DNA from 4 places in the Streptomyces sp. NPDC030840 genome. Region 1 is predicted to be linked to each of the others. Evidence: riboswitches for the same ligand, from Rfam matches in the RefSeq annotation. Region 1 holds a riboswitch; each other region holds the start of a gene.
The links. A riboswitch is a leader RNA that binds a small molecule or an ion and turns the genes downstream of it on or off. The one in region 1 is predicted to bind cyclic di-AMP.
Positions count from the first base shown of each region.

Region 2: another riboswitch for cyclic di-AMP. It lies ahead of ACZ49J_RS13155 (C40 family peptidase); the one in region 1 lies ahead of ACZ49J_RS07370 (M23 family metallopeptidase).
Region 3: another riboswitch for cyclic di-AMP. It lies ahead of ACZ49J_RS21575 (C40 family peptidase); the one in region 1 lies ahead of ACZ49J_RS07370 (M23 family metallopeptidase).
Region 4: another riboswitch for cyclic di-AMP. It lies ahead of ACZ49J_RS26680 (M23 family metallopeptidase); the one in region 1 lies ahead of ACZ49J_RS07370 (M23 family metallopeptidase).

Region 1 is NZ_JBVIEE010000003.1:21,549-25,872, forward strand. Features, by position in the region: gene ACZ49J_RS07360 (PrsW family intramembrane metalloprotease) at 1-132, shown strand, start outside; gene ACZ49J_RS07365 (aldo/keto reductase) at 178-1,128, opposite strand; gene ACZ49J_RS07370 (M23 family metallopeptidase) at 1,314-2,360, opposite strand; cyclic di-AMP (ydaO/yuaA leader) riboswitch at 2,373-2,529, opposite strand; gene ACZ49J_RS07375 (PP2C family protein-serine/threonine phosphatase) at 2,791-3,879, opposite strand; gene ACZ49J_RS07380 (GTP cyclohydrolase II) at 4,021-4,324, opposite strand, start outside.
Region 2 is NZ_JBVIEE010000005.1:40,762-45,085, forward strand. Features, by position in the region: gene ACZ49J_RS13140 (helix-turn-helix domain-containing protein) at 1-287, opposite strand, end outside; gene ACZ49J_RS13145 (ATP-binding protein) at 538-996, shown strand; gene ACZ49J_RS13150 (DUF6328 family protein) at 1,032-1,574, opposite strand; gene ACZ49J_RS13155 (C40 family peptidase) at 1,737-2,210, opposite strand; cyclic di-AMP (ydaO/yuaA leader) riboswitch at 2,214-2,416, opposite strand; gene ACZ49J_RS13160 (hypothetical protein) at 2,754-3,062, opposite strand; gene ACZ49J_RS13165 (ATP-dependent Clp protease proteolytic subunit) at 3,070-3,705, opposite strand; gene ACZ49J_RS13170 (lasso peptide biosynthesis B2 protein) at 3,990-4,307, shown strand.
Region 3 is NZ_JBVIEE010000009.1:243,059-247,382, reverse strand. Features, by position in the region: gene pcrA (DNA helicase PcrA) at 1-1,761, opposite strand, end outside; cyclic di-AMP (ydaO/yuaA leader) riboswitch at 2,162-2,332, shown strand; gene ACZ49J_RS21575 (C40 family peptidase) at 2,342-3,505, shown strand; gene ACZ49J_RS21570 (hypothetical protein) at 3,669-4,022, opposite strand.
Region 4 is NZ_JBVIEE010000013.1:106,332-110,655, forward strand. Features, by position in the region: gene ACZ49J_RS26670 (HPr family phosphocarrier protein) at 1-153, shown strand, start outside; gene ACZ49J_RS26675 (GntR family transcriptional regulator) at 300-995, opposite strand; gene ACZ49J_RS26680 (M23 family metallopeptidase) at 1,280-2,047, opposite strand; cyclic di-AMP (ydaO/yuaA leader) riboswitch at 2,060-2,226, opposite strand; gene ACZ49J_RS26685 (M16 family metallopeptidase) at 2,507-3,895, opposite strand; gene ACZ49J_RS26690 (M16 family metallopeptidase) at 3,892-4,324, opposite strand, start outside.

The DNA.
Region 1 (4,324 bases):
AGCGGGGGCGGGCACGGCCAGGGCCAGGCCTACGGGTACGGATACGCCCCGGCGTACGGGTACGGTCCGGGTCCGGCGGCGCCGTATCCCTCCTACAAGCCGCATCCCTCCTACAACCCCTACCAGACGTAGTCCGGCGTAGTCAGGACCTGGGAAGGACGGCACCGCCGGCCGGCGTCAGCTCCCCTGCGACGCCTCCGTCAGCTTCGTCAGCTCCTCCTCCGTGAGGGTCAGCTCGCCCACCGCCACCAGGGCCGGCAGCTGCTCCGGCGTCCGCGCGGAGGCGATCGGCGCGGCGACGGTCGGCTGGGCCGCGAGCCAGGCGAGGGCCACCGTGGCGGGTTCGGCGCCGTGGGCCCCGGCGATCTCGTCCAGCGCCGCGAGGACCCGTACGCCCTGCTCCTTCTCCAGGTAGGCCCCGGCGCCCTGGGCGCGGGGGCTGTCCACGGTCGTGCCGGGACGGTACTTGCCGGTGAGGAAGCCCATGGCGAGCGAGAAGTACGGGACGGCGGCCAGGCCCTCGCGGGAGGCGACGTTCTGCAGGGCGCCCTCGTAGCTGGAGCGGGAGACCAGGTTGTAGTGCGGCTGGAGCGCCACGTACCGGGCGAAGCCCTCGCGGTCGGAGAAGTCGAGGGATGCCTGGAGGCGCTCGGGGGAGATGTTGGAGGCGGCGATCGCGCGGACCTTGCCCGCCTTCACCAGTTCGTCCAGCGCGGTGATGATCTCCTCGACCGGGACCTCGGGCTTGTCGAAGTGGGTGTAGTAGAGGTCGATGTAGTCGGTGTCCAGGCGGCGCAGGGAGGCGTCGGCGGCGGCCTTGATGTTGGCGGCCGTGAGGCCCTGGTAGTCGGGGTGCTGGCTGACCTTGGTGGCGATCACGACGTCGGAGCGGTTGCCGCGTGCCTTGACCCACTTGCCGATGATGGTCTCGGACTCGCCGCCCTGGTTGCCCTCGGCCCAGGCCGAGTAGGAGTCGGCGGTGTCGATGAAGTTGCCGCCCGCGGCCGTGTAGGCGTCGAGCACGGCGAAGGACTGGGCCTCGTCGGCGGTCCAGCCGAAGACGTTGCCGCCGAGGGACAGCGGGAAGACCTCGAGGCCGGAGGAGCCGAGCTTGCGAAGAGAAGTCATGCTCTCCATCAACGCCCTTGCCGGACGCGCCAATTCCACGCGTCCGGCCAAGGGTTCGTAAATCCGGGAGAAGATCACCTCACCTGCTCCCGGAAGATCTCAGGAGGAGAGCTCTCAGGGGGCCTCAGGAGACCCCGGGGGCCTCAGGGGACCCCGGGGACCGCGGAAGGGCCCCGGGAGGAACCTCAGGGGTTCAGCCCCTTGCTCTGCAGCCACGCCATCGGGTCGATGCCGGAGCTGCTGCCGCCGGGGTGTACCTCCATGTGGAGGTGGGCACCCGTGACGTTGCCGGTGGCGCCGACACGGCCGATGACGTCGCCGGTCGCGACCTTCTGGCCGACGCTGACGCTGATGGAGGACTGGTGGGCGAACCAGACCTCGGTGCCGTCGTTGAGCGTGAGCACCGTCTTGTAGCCGTAGGACCCGTCCCACCCGGCTTCGGTGATCGTGCCGCTGCCCACCGCCTTGATCAGCGTGCCCGTGGGGGCGGCGAAGTCGAGGCCGGTGTGCTGGCCGGAGGACCAGTACGCGCCGGACTGACCGAAGGTGGAGGTGATGGTGTACGAGGACGTCGGCAGCGTGAACTGCTTGGCGAGCTCGGCGAGGCGCTCGGCCTCGGCCTTCTTCCTGGCCTCCTCCTCCGCCGCCTTCTTCTCGGCGGCGGCCTTGGCCTCGGCCTCCTCGCGCTCCTTGGCGGCGACTGCGGCGGCCTTCTTCGCCTCGGCCTCCTCGGCGGCCTCGGCGGCGGCCCTGTCGAACGCCTCCCGCTGCGACTCGGCCTGCTGCATGATGCGGGCGCGCAGCGCCTCTCCGGCGTCGTCGGCGCCCTCCTCGGTGTCGGCGGCGGTCAGGCCCGCGTTGCTGAGGGGGGTGGCGGAGCCCTCGGGCTCGTCCTCGGAGTCGAAGACCGAGCCGACGTTCGGCATGTCGGGCATCGAGATGGACACCGGCGGCTTGCCGGTCTGCGCGGTGGCCATGCCGCCCGCGCCGACGGCGGCTATGACGCCGACGCCCAGGACGGTGGAGCTGCGGGCGAGACCGCCGCGAGCGAGGCCGCTCTTCTTGGCGACCCGGTGCCGGCCGCGAACGGGGCGAATGGATTCCGCAGTGGGATTCCACTCCTGCCAGGGGCCCTCTTCCTGGCTGTTGTAGCCGCCGTACCCGAAGGTGTCGCTGTCGCCGTGTTGGCCCGGCACGGTCGGGGTTTCGGTCGCAGACCGGTTGGACGCCACGTGGGCGTACTCCTTTCCTTCCTTCTCGCCTACCGGGTTAGCTGACGGGTTCGGAGCAGGAAGGTCTCCTACGCGCGTAAACCAGCCGTGCTTCCACGGCGGCTTCCGCGCGATTCACCCCAGGGTGGTGGTTCCCCGGTTCCCTTGCGGGATTCGGCGCGTGCGCACGGAGCCGCCTCTTGTGACGGCTGGGACGACCGCGCTGCGTTATCGAACGTTAATAGACGCACGGGCCGTATTCCAAGCGGTTCCGGGTAATCACTCAGGCTTGTGCGCTGGACTTTCGGGTCAAGGGGGTCGTAAATCGGGCGAGTTACCCCTGTCTCAGGAGTCACAATTGTTCTGACGGTGCGTCAGTTGTTATGCGGAGAGACGTTGTTCGGACACACTCGGTGACGACGGTTATGAGGAAGTCGTGAACGATCACCGCTCACGGACGCCGGACCGCGAGGAGCGCCATGTCGTCCGTGGTGCCTCCGCCGGTGTGCCGCCGCACCTCGTCCGCGAGCACGCCCAGCATGGCGCGCGGGCCGGAGAAGGTCCGCCCGGACAGCCGCTCGGCCGGGTCGTAGAAGGCACCGCGCTCGTCGCGGGCCTCGGACAGCCCGTCCGTGTAGAGCAGCAGCACGGCCCCGCCGGGGAAGGCGGCCTCCTCGGCGCGGTCCGGCCGGCTGTCCAGCTCGCCCATGCCGAGCGGCAGCGCGGGCTGCCCGGCGTCGAGCACCCGCAGGGAGCCGTCCGCGTGCAGGAGCAGCGGCGGGGGGTGGCCGCGGTTGACGATCCGTACGACGCCGTCACCGTGCGGGAGCTCCGCGAGGACGGCTGTGGCGAACCGTTCCTCCGACTCGATCCCCTGCCGCCGTGCCGTCTCCCGGGCGAGCGCCCGCTCCAGCCGCTGTGCCACCGCCTCCAGGGTCGTCTCCTGCTCGGCGGCCTCCCGGAAGGCCCCGATGACGACGGCCACGGCACCCACCGCCTCCAGGCCCTTGCCGCGCACGTCCCCGACCACGAGCCGTATGCCGTGCGGCGAGTCCTGCACGGCGTACAGGTCGCCCCCGATGAAGGCGTCGGCCCGGGCCGCCTCGTACTGGGCGGCGATGTCGAAGCCCCCGATCCGCTCCGCGGGCTCCGGCAGTACGGCCCGCTGCGCCGCCTCGGCGATCTCGCGCGCTGAGGCGAGCCGGGCGCCCGTGCGCCGGACGAGCCGGTTGATGACGACGGCCAGGACGGCGACCGTGGCCACGGTGGCGATCTCGGTGACGGCGTCGACGTCCAGGCCGTACAACCGGACGTGGACCAGGAGCACCGCCAGGAACGCGGCGACCCCCGTGGCGACCGTGCCGCCCAGCGAGGCGAGGGGCGCGGCGACGAGCGGAGCGGCGGTGAAGAAGGGCACCGCGGTGTAGGCCCGGGGCGTGAAGTAGTCGAAGAGCACCCCGGCGACGACGAGCAGCGCTGGCAGCGCGCGGACGAAGGCCCGCGCGTACGAGATCCGGGTGGCCTCCCCGCGGGGCGGCATCGGCCCCGCCGGCCCACCGTGTCCCTGCCCGCGGTCTCCTCGCTGCCCCACCCGTCCATACTTCCCGAGGGCCGGGAGGCAGGCGAGCGGGCGGGCACCGGGCGGGTCGGGCGGTGAGCCCCGGGCCGCGGAGCCGGGCGGTCAGCCCACGGAGAGTTCCGCCAGGTCCGCCAGCGGCAGCGTGTGCTGGGTCTGGAGGACCTTCGCCCGCAGGTAACGGACGTTGTGGGCGGTGGTGAAGACGCCCGTGGGGACGCGGGTGCGGACCTTGACCCCGAGGTCGCGCAGTTGCTGCGCCTTGTCGGGGTTGTTGGAGAGCAGGTCCAGGCTGTCGATGCCGAGGGCCCCGAGCATCTGCGCGGCGGCGGTGTAGTCGCGGGCGTCCTCGGGGAGGCCGAGGGCGGCGTTGGCGGCGTAGGTGTCGAGGCCCTGGTCCTGCAGGGCG
Region 2 (4,324 bases), on a different contig from region 1:
CCGCGGTAGGCGTGCCACCAGTTCTGCCGTACGCCACCGCCGTCCTCGCTGCCCGCCAGGACCAGCAGCAGCTCCCGTAGCTCCGGATCCCGTACGTCGTACGCGTCGAGCAGCCGGCGTACGTCGGCCGGTTTCACTCCACTGGAGCCGGTCTCGATGCGGCTCACCTTCGACTGGTGCCAGCCGACGAGGCGCGCGGCCTCGACGCTGGTGAGGCCGACGCGGGTGCGCAGATCACGCAATTCGGCTCCCAGCTTGCGCCGGCGCACCGCCGGACCGTACTGCATGGGTCGTCTCCTTCCGCCCGGCCGCGGTGCCGGGGGCGACGGTAGAGGATGCACCGAAAGGCCCGCCCAAATACGGTCGGTCGTCGGAGAGTTCACCGCTTCGAGCGACAGATATATGCATATCTCGGTGGATCGGCACCGCGACGGCCCTGGTGATGGCAATCTGGCGCGAAGCACCAGTCCGGGACCGTACTCGAATCCATCCGCTCCGTGTCGGACTCCGGTCCCGTGGGAAAGGGACGACGTCGCCATGGCAGACCACCAGGAAGCATCCGTCACTCTGCCGAGCGATCCAGCCTCGGTCTCCGCGGCTCGCACATACGTCGCCACCGTGCTGGCCGAATGGGGCCTGCCGAGCGACACCGAAGTCGCGGACACCGTCCGGCTGATCGTGTCCGAACTCGCCACCAACGCCGTCCAGCACACGTTCGGGCTGTCACCCACGTTCACCGTGGACATCGCGCTCGACCGTGACGAGCAGCTGCGGATCGGCGTCACCGACAGCCACCCGCGCTTTCCGAAGCGCCTGCCCGCGGCCGTCCAGCAGGACAACGGCCGAGGCCTGGTCATCATCCGCTGGCTGACCGCCGAGTGCGGCGGCAGACTCAGCGTCAGACCCACCCGGGAGGGCGGCAAGACAGTGGCCATCGAACTGCCGTGGACGATCCCCGCCCAGCCGGTCACCGCCGCCGGGCAGAAGGAACCCTGAGGTCGCGCAGCGGCCGCCTCGCCCTTCTCGGCCGCTCACCGGCGTCCGGGCGGCGCCGCTTCCGGAGAGCGGGTGGGGGTGACGTCGGGACCCCGGCCGAGGCCTGACCGCCGGACGAAGCGGGGCAGCACCCACCACAGCGCGACACAGACGCCGAAGGCGCCGGCTCCCGCGGCGGCACCGGCACCCCGGTTCAGGGTCACGTCCACGACGAGCAGCACCGACCCCGTGAACGCCAGCGTGAGCACCATCAGGCCGACGCTGGCCAGCCGGGAGGAGACCTGGACGATGAGCGGCTTGGCGTTCTGCTGGAAGAGCGAGCGGTGCAGCGCGGCCGGGGCCGTGAAGAGCGCGGCCGCGAGGACCGCCAGCAGCAGTGTGGTGACGTAGGTGACGCGCTGCACCGTGTCGAGCGACGGGAAGCGCGGGGTGAACGCCAGGGTCAGCAGGAAGGCGAAGAGGATCTGGACACCGGTCTGGGTGACGCGCAGCTCCTGCAGGAGCTCGACGAAGTTGCGGTCGGCTCTCTCCAGGGGTGTCTCGTTGCGTCCCCAGTGCGCACTCTGGTGGTCGGACATGGATGAACGAGTAACCATCCCGGGCCGTGTCACGCACCGCGAGCCGCCGGCCAGGCACATCACAGCCCTGCGCGTCGCGGGCGGGCACGTCTCGGTCCGGCGCGTCGCGGGCGGGCCCCGAGGGGCGACGGCTGCCCTCACCGCCGTCGCCCCTCGGCCGGATCAGCGGACCCGGCCGTACCAGACGCTCTTCGTCCAGATCTTCTCCTTCTTCACGACCTCCCCGCTCTTCGGCGAGTGCCAGATCTTGCCCTTACCGGCGTAGATACCGACGTGGTAGACGTTCGAGCCCGAGTGGAAGAAGACGAGGTCTCCGGCCTTGCGGCTCTTGGCGGAGATGTGCTTCGTCTTGTTGTACTGCGCCTGCGCCGTACGGGGGAGCTTCTTGCCCGCCTTCTTGAACGAGTACAGCGTCAGCCCGGAGCAGTCGAACCTCTTGGGGCCCGCGGCGCCCCACTTGTAGGGGGAGCCCTTCTTCGAAGCCGCGACCTGCAGCGCCTTGGCCGCCGGTGTGGCCGCCTCGGCGTCCGACGCGATGCCGGGGGCCACGATGGTGCCGCCCACCGCGGCGATGGTGAGAGCCGAGGCCGTACCGGCCCGGGCCATGAGCGACGGGACACGATTGAGCGCAGTCATGCGCAACCCTTCGTCAGCCGCCTGTGAAGGATGACCTGTCGGATTCGGGCTGGCGAAGTTGCCCGGCCGCGTTGCCGCGGCTTCACCCCAAGGACTGCTCGGAACTGACGCTCCGGCGGCCCGTCGTGCTTGGGTCCTCCACTCCTGCCGATCCACTCCTGTCGACCGGTCACCCGGGCGGCGGCAGGACTCGGCGTCCGCCCGGATCGCCCCGCCGCGGTGGCGGGGGCTTGTCGTCAGGTACGGATCTTGACGCACGAATGTTGGAAACCGCGAACGGAATCGGCAGTTTGTGGGGTTACTCACCACTCGCCCGTTCGGGTGGACAGGCATCCGCGCACCCGGGAGTCAAGGAGGCCGACGAGCGCCGGACCAGCGGAGAAACGGTTGATTCCGCTGTTGTGGTACGCGTGTTGCGCAACTTTCCTGGGCCTGAGGAGGGATCGAAATCTGCCCCGTTCGCAGGTACGTCCTCTGGTCCGTTCGAGAACCGGGCCGGACGTCTCGTCAGTTCGTCGTGCGGCCCGGGCTCGTGCCGTCACGTCAGCTGCCGGGGCCGGGAGGCAGGGCGACGCGTGCCGCCCGGCGTTCCCCGTCGAGGACCCGCAGGGCCCGCGCGAGGGTCGTCGCGTGCATCTCGTTCTCACCTCGGGTGTGCATCAGTTCGAGTGCGTCGCGCAGGGCCGTCGCCTTGGGGACCAGGGCCTGGGCGGCGCGCAGCCCGCGGTAGGTGTCGCCGGGGCGGGCCGGGTTGATCCGGCCGAGCAGGTCGACCACGTCGAGGTAGCGGTCGATCAGCTCGGCCTCGGCGCGGGTCAGCGCGGGCAGTGGCGGCAGGTCGGGTGGGAGCATCGGCGGTTCACCTCGCGCCGGGCAGGGTGCTCGACGGCTTCCGGCTGGGCACGATCCGGTCCACCAGGCCGTACTCCACGGCTGCCCGGGCGTCCAGGATCTTGTCCCGCTCCATGTCGTCGCGCACCCGCTCGGCGCTCCGGCCGGTGTGCCGGGCGAGCATCTCCTCCAGCGTCCGGCGGTTGCGCATCAACTCGGCGGCCTGAATGGCCAGGTCGGACGCCTGCCCCTCGACCGGCTCGTGCAGCGCGGGTTGCTGGAGCAGCACACGGGCCCCCGGCAGTGCCGACCGCTTGCCCGGGGTGCCGGCGGCCAGCAGCACCGCGGCGACCGACGCCGCCTGCCCGAGACAGACGGTCTCCACGTCGCAGGTGACGAACTGGATCATGTCGTAGACGGCCGTCATCGCGCTGAACGAGCCACCCGGAGAGTTGATGTAGAGCGCGATGTCCCGGTCCGGCGACGCGTACTCGAGGTGCATGAACTGCGCCATCACGTCGTTCGCCGAGGTGTCGTCGATCGCCGTCCCGAGGAACACGATGCGCCCCTCCAGCAGCTTCGAGTACGGGTCCATCGTCCTGTGGCCCTCAGTCGTGCGTTCGGTGAACTCCGGCAGGACGTAGCGGGCGGACGGTCGGGTCATGGTGTACCCCTCCTCGCGGCAGAGCCGTGGTCCAGCACAGCGGTCTCTGTAAAAAATGTACAGGACGTACGTTGTCATCTCCGCTGTCGGGGCGAAACTCAAACCTGGCGTGGCCGGAGGTGGTGCGGTCGGCGTCGTGGTGGCGGTGGGTCGCCCTGCGCGACGCCAGGCCGGCCACCGTATGAGCACCCCGTTCGCCCTGGAGGGCGCCGGACCGCCGACCCGGCGGCGCCGCCTCGCCGCGCGGTGCGCCGTCGCTCTCGCCCGGCCGCCCGCCGCGCCGGATCCGTACGTCCTGTGCCTGGTCGGGGCCGGGCCGCTCCGGCGGCGCCGCGCAGGCGCGGGCGGCACGGGACGCCGTCGTCGCGGTCGGCACCCGCCGCGCCGGTCAGGGCTGTCCGCAGCGGTCCCTCACGACCGCGCTGCTGTGCCGGTTCGGCGGGGCGTGGCCGGTGTGGTGCACGGGCGTGCGCGCCGCGCCGTTCCGGGCCCATGCGCGGGTCGAGGCGGACGGAGCCCTCGTCGACGAACCGGAGCCGGCCGGCTACTGCACCTCCACGATGACGGTGCCGCCGCGCCGAGCCGCTCCACAGCGCTCCTGACCTGGGTGTTCGGTTCC
Region 3 (4,324 bases), on a different contig from region 1:
GATGCGGGTCTCGTCCTGGGGGTCGGTCGAGGCCTGCAACTCGGCCAGGTAGCCGGTGCGTTCGAGGATGGCCTCCAGGACCGTGGCCGGGCCGGCGCCCGAGTCGACGATCGTGCGCAGGTCCTCCATGAGCGTGTTGAACCGCTTGACGGCGTTCGTGGAGCGCGCCGCCATGCCGTACGCCTCGTCGACGCGCCGCAGCGCCTGCGGGAAGCTGATCTTCTCGCGCTGGGCGAGCGCGTCGATCATCGCTTCGGCGCGCTCGCCGATGCCGCGCTTGGGGACGTTAAGGATACGGCGCAGCGGGACCGAGTCCTCCGGGTTGGCCAGGACCCTGAGGTAGGCCAGGACGTCCCGGACCTCCTTGCGCTCGTAGAAGCGGACGCCACCGACGACCTTGTAGGGCAGGCCGACGCGGATGAAGACCTCTTCGAAGACACGGGACTGGGCGTTCGTACGGTAGAAGACGGCGACGTCGCCGGCCTTCGCGTCGCCCGCGTCCGTCAGCCGGTCTATCTCGTCGGCGACGAACTGCGCCTCGTCGTGCTCGGTGTCCGCCACATAGCCGGTGATGCGGGCGCCCGCGCCCGCGTTGGTCCACAGGTTCTTGGGGCGGCGGGACTCGTTGCGCTCGATGACGGCGTTGGCGGCGCTCAGGATCGTCTGGGTGGAGCGGTAGTTCTGCTCCAGCAGGATCGTCGTCGCGTCCGGGTAGTCCTCCTCGAACTGGAGGATGTTGCGGATCGTGGCCCCGCGGAAAGCGTAGATCGACTGGTCGGCGTCACCCACGACGCACAGCTCGGCGGGCTGGAGGTCGTCCGGGCCCGGCGGTACGTCCACGGGGTGCTCGGAAGTGCCGACGAGTTCCCGGACGAGGGCGTACTGGGCGTGGTTGGTGTCCTGGTACTCGTCGACGAGGACGTGGCGGAAGCGGCGGCGGTAGTGCTCGGCGACGTCCGGGAAGGCGCGCAACAGGTTGACCGTCGTCATGATCAGGTCGTCGAAGTCGAGGGCGTTGGCCTCGCGCAGCCGCGACTGGTAGAGCGCGTACGCCTGGGCGAGGGTCTTCTCGAAGCCGTCGGCGGCCTGGGCGGCGAAGTCCTCCTCGTCGATCAGCTCGTTCTTCAGGTTCGAGATCTTGGCGCTGAACGACTTGGGCGGGAAGCGCTTGGGATCGAGGTCCAGGTCACGGCAGACGAGCGCCATCAGCCGCTTGCTGTCGGCGGCGTCGTAGATCGAGAAGGACGACGTGAAGCCGAGCTTCTTGCTCTCCCGCCGCAGGATCCGTACGCACGCGCTGTGGAACGTCATCACCCACATCGCGTTCGCCCGCGGGCCGACGAGCTGCTCGACGCGCTCCTTCATCTCGCCCGCGGCCTTGTTGGTGAAGGTGATCGCGAGGATCTGGCCCGGGTGGACGTGCCGCTCGCCGAGGAGGTGGGCGATGCGGTGGGTGAGCACGCGGGTCTTGCCGGAGCCGGCGCCGGCCACGATGAGCAGGGGGGTGCCGGAGTGGACGACCGCCGCGCGCTGGTTCTCGTTCAGCCCCTCCAGGAGCGCGGCCGGGTCCACCGCGGGGCGGGGGGCGCCGTCGCGGTAGTACGCGTCCCTGTCCGGCGGCACGTCGAACCGGCCGCCGAACAGGTCGTCCGGAATCGGCTCCGGCACGTGCTCGTCCTCGGGCGGTGGCGGGGGCTCTTCCTCATGGGCCCGCGGGGCCTTGAGGTCCGCCAGGAAGCTGTCGTCAAAGAGGCTGCTCATCGCTCTCCGAGTCTAGGCCGCCCCACCGACACCGAGGGGCCGCCCCGCGAACTCGGCCCGGCCCCCGTCCGGCCGACGATCGTCCGGAGCCGACCACCAGGGCGATCCTCACTGTCCGGACTCGTGCCGTCACAACCGGTGACCGCGCCGCGTGCGCCGGGTACACGTGCCACCCCATCCACCAAACTGCCTATTCGCCAGTACATGGAATAAGACAGACGGATCTCACACAAAGAGCGAACCCCTTCATACCAACCCGGATTCGCCACGATCAGCGACGCCCCGCGTCAAGGTCACGAAAACGTATCGGGCATATCGCGCACCAACCTTCACAGCGGCCACACGAGTTGGCTAGCGTTCTTGTGGGCCGCTCGACCCAACCGGCGAACGTCGCCGGGCCGTGCGGCCTCCGCCGAGTCCGGCGCACCCTCGCGGAGCCGGAGCCGGGGACCCAACCGACCTTGGGGTGAATCGGCCCACCTGCCGTACGCGGCACGGGCCGTAGGGCACACCTTCCGATGCAAGCGCCCGAACCCGACAGCTAACTCGGTAGGCGGACTACGGAAGGAGCCCGCCTTTCATGGCGCCGCACCGCAAGTCGCGTCCTGCCCGGACGCGCGCAGGCATACGGACACCCGCCCTGGCGACGGCGGCACTGACGTCCATGGCCCTGTTCTCCCAGACGGCGAACGCCGCGCCCTCGACCGACGACAAACCGAGCCTCGAAGAGGTCGAGAAGAAGGTCGGCGACCTCTACCGCCAGGCCGGGTCGGCGACCGAGAAGTACAACGCCGCCGAGGAGAGGACGACCAAGCAGAAGAAGCGTGTCGACACGCTTCTGGACGATGTCGCCAAGCGTACGGAGAAGCTCAACGAGGCCCGGGAGAGGCTGGGTTCGTTCGCCGCCGCCCAGTACCGGACCGGCGCCGCCTCCCCGGACACGGCCGCGATGCTGCTGGCGGACGACCCGCAGGACTACTTCGACCAGACCCAGCTGATGAACCGCTTGACGGAACGTCAGAAGGACGTGGTCGACGACTACATCACCCAGCAGACGGAGACGGCTCAGAAGCGCCAGGAGGCCACCGAGAGCCTCCAGTCGCTCACCGACTCCCAGGCCAGGCTGAAGTCGGCCAAGGCACAGGTCCAGGCGAAGCTCACCGAGGCCCGTGAGCTGCTGGCCAAGCTGACCGCCGAGGAGAAGGCCCGCCTCGCGGCCATCGAGCAGGAGAAGCGGGCGGAGGCCGAGCGCCGGGCGGCGGAGCTCGCGCGACAGCAGGCGGCCGAGGCGGAGCAGCAGCAGGCGGCGCAGCAGCAGGCAGCCGAGGAGCAGACCGCCGGCAGCACCTCCACGGTCGAGGCCCCGGCCGAGGACTCCACGTACGCCACGAAGGCCGCCAAGGCCCTTACGTTCGCTCGCGCGCAGATCGGCAAGCCCTACGTCTGGGGCGCGACCGGGCCGGACTCGTACGACTGCTCCGGGCTCACCCAGGCCGCCTGGAAGGCCGCCGGCGTCGACCTGCCGCGCACCACGTATGACCAGGTCAACGCGGGCAGGACCGTCTCGCTTGCCGACGCCAGGCCCGGTGACCTCGTCTTCTTCTACGACGACATCAGTCACGTCGGCCTGTACATCGGCAACGGCATGATGATCCACGCGCCCAAGCCGGGGGCCTACGTCCGCGAGGAGTCGATCTTCTACGACGGCGAGTCGGCGATCCACAGCGTGGTGCGGCCGGCATAACGCCCCCACTGTCCCGCCCGGCCCTGATCTCGGCTCCTCGCCGGCGGTCAGGGCCGGCACCGGCTTCCTCGCCGGCCTTCAGGGCCGCACCGGCCTCCTGGCCCAGAGCGGGCCGCGCACCGGCTCGGCTTTCGCGGACGGCCGGGGCAGAATACGGTCCGGGTCAGGTCCAGAGCACCGCGATGAAGATGTTCGCCGTGGTCAGGGCGCCCACGAGGGCGAACAGCCCCTTCTCCACCCGCTCCTCGTCGCGCTTCACGTAGACGAGCCCGAGGATCACGACCAGCAGAGCCAGCTTCACACCGATCTTGATGTTGTTGACCGGCTGGTCGTCGGCCTGGTTGAGGCCGACCAGGACGGCGCCGGTGATGAGCATCGTCAGCGCGCCGTGCAGCATGGCGGGCACGAAACGGGCCGTCCCCTGCCCCATCGCCTTCATCTGGGTGAGGAAGCCGCCCAGGAGGGAGGCGATGCCGATGATGTGCAGGGCGACGAAGAGATGGATGAGTACGTCCATGGAGCCGGAGCCTAACCAGGGGCCCTCGCGCGGCCGGTCACCGGGCCCGCTGATCCGTCGCATATATGCGCCCTTAGCACCGCTTCACGTCCCTTTGGCGCGAAACTGCCGCATCGGTCATCGCTCCGCGTGAAGTCGGCGCCGCCGGACGGAGATCACGGTCACATACGGTCACTGGTGGTCCACTGGCACCAATTCCGTACATGGCGTTACCAAGCGGACACATCCAGGCTTAGCGTCCTCCCCCAGGTGGCCGGCTCCCCACCGTCGCCCGAGCCAGGGGCGGCAGTCGGGCACCTCCG
Region 4 (4,324 bases), on a different contig from region 1:
AACGCGGCCTCCATGCTGGCGGTGCTGGGCCTGGGCGCCCAGGGCGGCGAGGAGATCGTGCTCGCCTCCGACGCCGAGGGCGCGGACGCCGCGCTCGACCGGCTGGCGAAGCTGGTCGCCGAAGGACTCGAGGAACTTCCCGAGATCGTCTGAGTGACGCGGTAAAAGGACCGGAAGGTCGCCCGCGCACACTTCGAAGGGCTCGTCCGAATTACCGGACGGGCCCTTCGCATTTCCTCTTCACGGGCAGCAGAAATAATCCCCCGCGAATTCGACCTTCTTTGTATACGGCCCTCGTGTTAATGCCGCAGGCTCGTGATGTTTACGGGATGTTGCGAAGTCCTCACACGCTCCGCGCGGTCGGCCTGGCCGGGAAATCGCAGGCGGTGCGCGGCGGTCGCGCGTTCGGTGTGCAGGGCCGTGATCGCCCGGGCCCGCTCGCTGTCGCCGCGCGCGACGGCGTCCACGATGCCGCCGTGTTCGGCCCAGGACTCGACGGGGTTGGCGGGCGCCTCCACCGCGTACATCCAGGCGATCTTGTGGCGCAGCTGGGCCAGCGTCGAGGTCAGCGCGGGGCTGCCGGAGGCCTGGGCGAGCGTCTCGTGGAACCAGCCACCGAGCGAGCGCAGGTCGTCGGTGCTGCCCCGCCTGGCCCGCTCCTGGCCCAGCCTGACCAGGCCGCGCAGCACCTTCAGATGGGCCTCGGTACGGCGCTGGGCGGCGCGCGCGGCGCCCAGCGGCTCCAGCAGCATGCGCATCTCCAGCAGGTCGGCGGCCTCCTGTTCGGTGGGCTCCGCGACGCACGCGCCCGCGTGCCGGCGGGTGACCACGAAGCCCTCGGCCTCCAGGGTGCGCAGCGCCTCACGGACGGGGACGCGGCTGACGCCGTACCGGCGGGCAAGGAGTTCCTCGGTGAGCCGGCCGCCGCGCTCGTAGACACCCGCGACGATGTCATCACGGATCGCCGTGCATACCGAGTGTGCCGGAATACGCATGACCCGACCTCCGCCTTAATCCCCGTGAAACGCCGTTGATTGACGTGTGTTCAAGCGACTCTATTGCAGTCCGCCGGAATTTCCGATGCCGGGCCGGAATCCAGGGATATTTTTTGGACAACACGGACAGGACGTTCGTCACAACGACAGAGGCGCGTACGGCAGAGGCGCGTACGGCAGAGGTATGCACGCCGGCGGTATGCACGCCTGAGGTATGTCAGAACGACGAAAGCCCCGGCTCGGCGAGCCGGGGCCTCCTGGGGCTTGCGTGCCGTCGCCGTGGGTCAGACGTTCACGCCGTGCGAGCGCAGATACGCGACGGGGTCGATGTCCGAGCCGTACTCGGGCGTCGTGCGGGCCTCGAAGTGCAGGTGCGGGCCCGTGACGTTGCCGGTGGCCCCTGAGAGGCCGATCTGCTGGCCGGGGGTGACCGTCTGGCCGACGGAGACGCCGATGGACGACAGGTGGCCGTACTGCGTGTACGTTCCGTCGTTCATCTTGATGACGATGTTGTTCCCGTAGGCACCGCCCCAGCCCGCCTCGACGACGGTGCCGGAGCCGACCGCGTGGACGGCGGTACCGGAGGAGGCGTGGAAGTCGATGCCGGTGTGGCTGCCGGAGGACCAGACCGCACCGCCGGACTTGTAGCCGGTCGAGATGTACGAGCCGCTGACCGGGGCGACGTAGGTGTTGAGGCGCTTGCGCTCGGCCTCGCGGGCGGCGCGCTCCTTGGCCTCGCGCTCCTTCTTCGCCGCTTCCTCCGCGCGCTGCTTCGCGAGCGCCTCGGCCCTCTTCTGCGCGGCGGCCTCCTCCGCGGCCTGCTGCTGGGCGGCGGCCTGGGCGTCGATCTGCTCGGCCACGGTGTCGCCGATCGCGACGGCCTGGGTGAAGCCGGTCTGTTCGACGGAGTTGGTGTCCGCGGCGAACGCGGGGGCTGACAGGGCGCCGATGACGCCGGTGGTGGTGAGCGCGGCGGCGCCGACGGCCTTGGTGGTCACGCGCTTCATCCGGCTGGGACGACGGTGCTTCCCGGTGGCGCAGGTGTACGCCATGAAGTGGCTGGTCCTTTCCTTCCCTCTCGCCTACCGGGTTAGCTGACGGGTTCGGAGCAAGGAAGGTCTCCTACGGGCCCCCTTCACCAGGTGCAGGGCGTCCGATTCACCCCAGGGACTGCGGTTGGGTCCCCGGCTCCCCTGGCTCGCGCCGTACGGGGACTCGGCGATGGCTGTCCGGTGCCGCGGGTGCGGCGTACTGCTGACGAACAGCCGGACCGACGCTAAGTGGGCCGTCTTTGAAATAACAAACGGATCACGGGATTTGTAGCGCATGCCACAGGGCAGACACGCAACCTCCCCCGCAATACGGACATCCGGGGACCCACGTGACTCCTGAGTCACCGGGCCCCCGGATGCGGGCGGGCTCCACTCGGCCAGTGGCCGGTCCGCGAGCCGGCTCCTGGTCGGTCCGCGGCCGGTCCGCGAGCCGGCTCGTGGCCGGTCCGTGCGGGCGCTCTACTCGGCGCGTACGACGGAGACTTCGCCGATTCCGAGGGCCCTGACGGGCTCCTCGATCTGCGCCGCGTCACCGACGAGGACGGTCACCAGACGGTCCACCGGGAAGGCGTTCACCACGGCCGCGGTGGCTTCCACGGTGCCAGTCGCGGCGAGCTGCCGGTACAGCGTCGCCTGGTAGTCGTCCGGCAGGTGCTGCTCGACCTGGTCGGCGAGGGTGCTCGCGACGGCGGCGGCCGTCTCGTACTTGAGGGGCGCGACCCCGACGAGGTTCTGCACGGCGACGTCGCGCTCGTCGTCGGTGAGGCCCTCGGCGGCGAGCGTGCGCAGCACGGTCCACAGGTCGCCCAGAGCCGGTCCCGTGTTCGGCGTGTCGACGGAGCCGCTGATGGCGAGCATCGCGGCGCCCGAGCCGTCCGGTGCGGAGCGCAGCACCTGGCCGAACGCCCGCACACCGTAGGTGTAGCCCTTCTCCTCGCGCAGGACGCGGTCCAGGCGGGAGGTGAGGGTGCCGCCCAGGCAGTACGTGCCGAGCACCTGGGCCGGCCACACGCGGTCGTGCCGGTCGGCGCCGACGCGGCCGATGAGCAACTGCGTCTGGACCGCGCCGGGACGGTCCACGATGACGACGCGGCCGGTGTCGTCCGCGGTCACCGCGGGCACGGGGCGCGGCTCGGCGGACGAGCCGGTCCAGGCGCCCAGGGTGTCACCGAGCAGCGCGTCCAGGTCGACGCCGGTGAGGTCGCCGACGACGACCGCGGTGGCCGTGGCGGGGCGGACGTGCTTCTCGTAGAAGGCGCGCACGGCCGCCGAGTCGATGCCCTCGACCGTCTCCTCGGTGCCCTGGCGCGGGCGTGACATGCGCGAGGCCGCCGGGAACAGCTCCTTGGAGAGCTCCTTCGCGGCACGGCGGGCCGGGTTGGCGGTCTCGTGCGGGATCTCGTCGAGCCGGTTGCGGACCAGCCGCTCGACCTCGCTGTCGTCGAACGCCGGGGCCCTCAGGGCGTCGGCGAGCAGGCCGAGCGCCTTGGGGAGCCGCGAGGCGGGGACTTCGAGGCTGAGCCGTACGCCGGGGTGGTCGGCGTGCGAGTCGAGGGTGGCGCCGCAGCGCTCCAGCTCGGCGGCGAACTCCTCGGCGGAGTGCTTGTCGGTGCCCTCGGAGAAGGCACGGGCCATGATCGTGGCGACACCGTCGAGGCCCGCGGGCTCGGCCTCCAGGGGCGCGTCGAGGAGCACCTCGACGGCGACGACCTGCTGGCCGGGGCGGTGGCAGCGCAGCACGGTCAGTCCGTTGTCGAGCGTGCCGCGCTCGGGGGCCGGGAACGCCCAGGGCCTGGCCTCGCCGGACCGGGGCTGCGGGTGGAAGTCCATGGTCGCGAGCTCGGTCACTTGGCCGACTCCTCGTTCTCGTCGGTCACCGCGGCTTCGGCGGTCTCTGCGGCGGTCTCGGCGTCCCCGCTCTCAACGGTGATCGGCTCGTACACGAGCACCGCGCGGTTGTCGGGCCGCAGCCGGGCCTGGGCGACCGCCTGGACCTCCTCCGCGGTCACGTCGAGCACGCGCTGGACGGCGGTCAGGGCGAGCTGCGGGTCACCGAACAGGACGGCGTACCGGCACAGTTCGTCGGCGCGGCCCGCGACCGTGCCGAGCCGGTCCAGCCACTCGCGCTCCAACTGGGCCTGGGCGCGCTCCATTTCCTCGGCCGTGGGACCCTCGGCGGCGAACCGGGCGAGTTCCTCGTCGACGGCGGCCTCGATGACCGGGACCTCGACGTCGCCGGAGGTCTTCACGTCGAGCCAGCCGAGGGAGGGCGCCCCG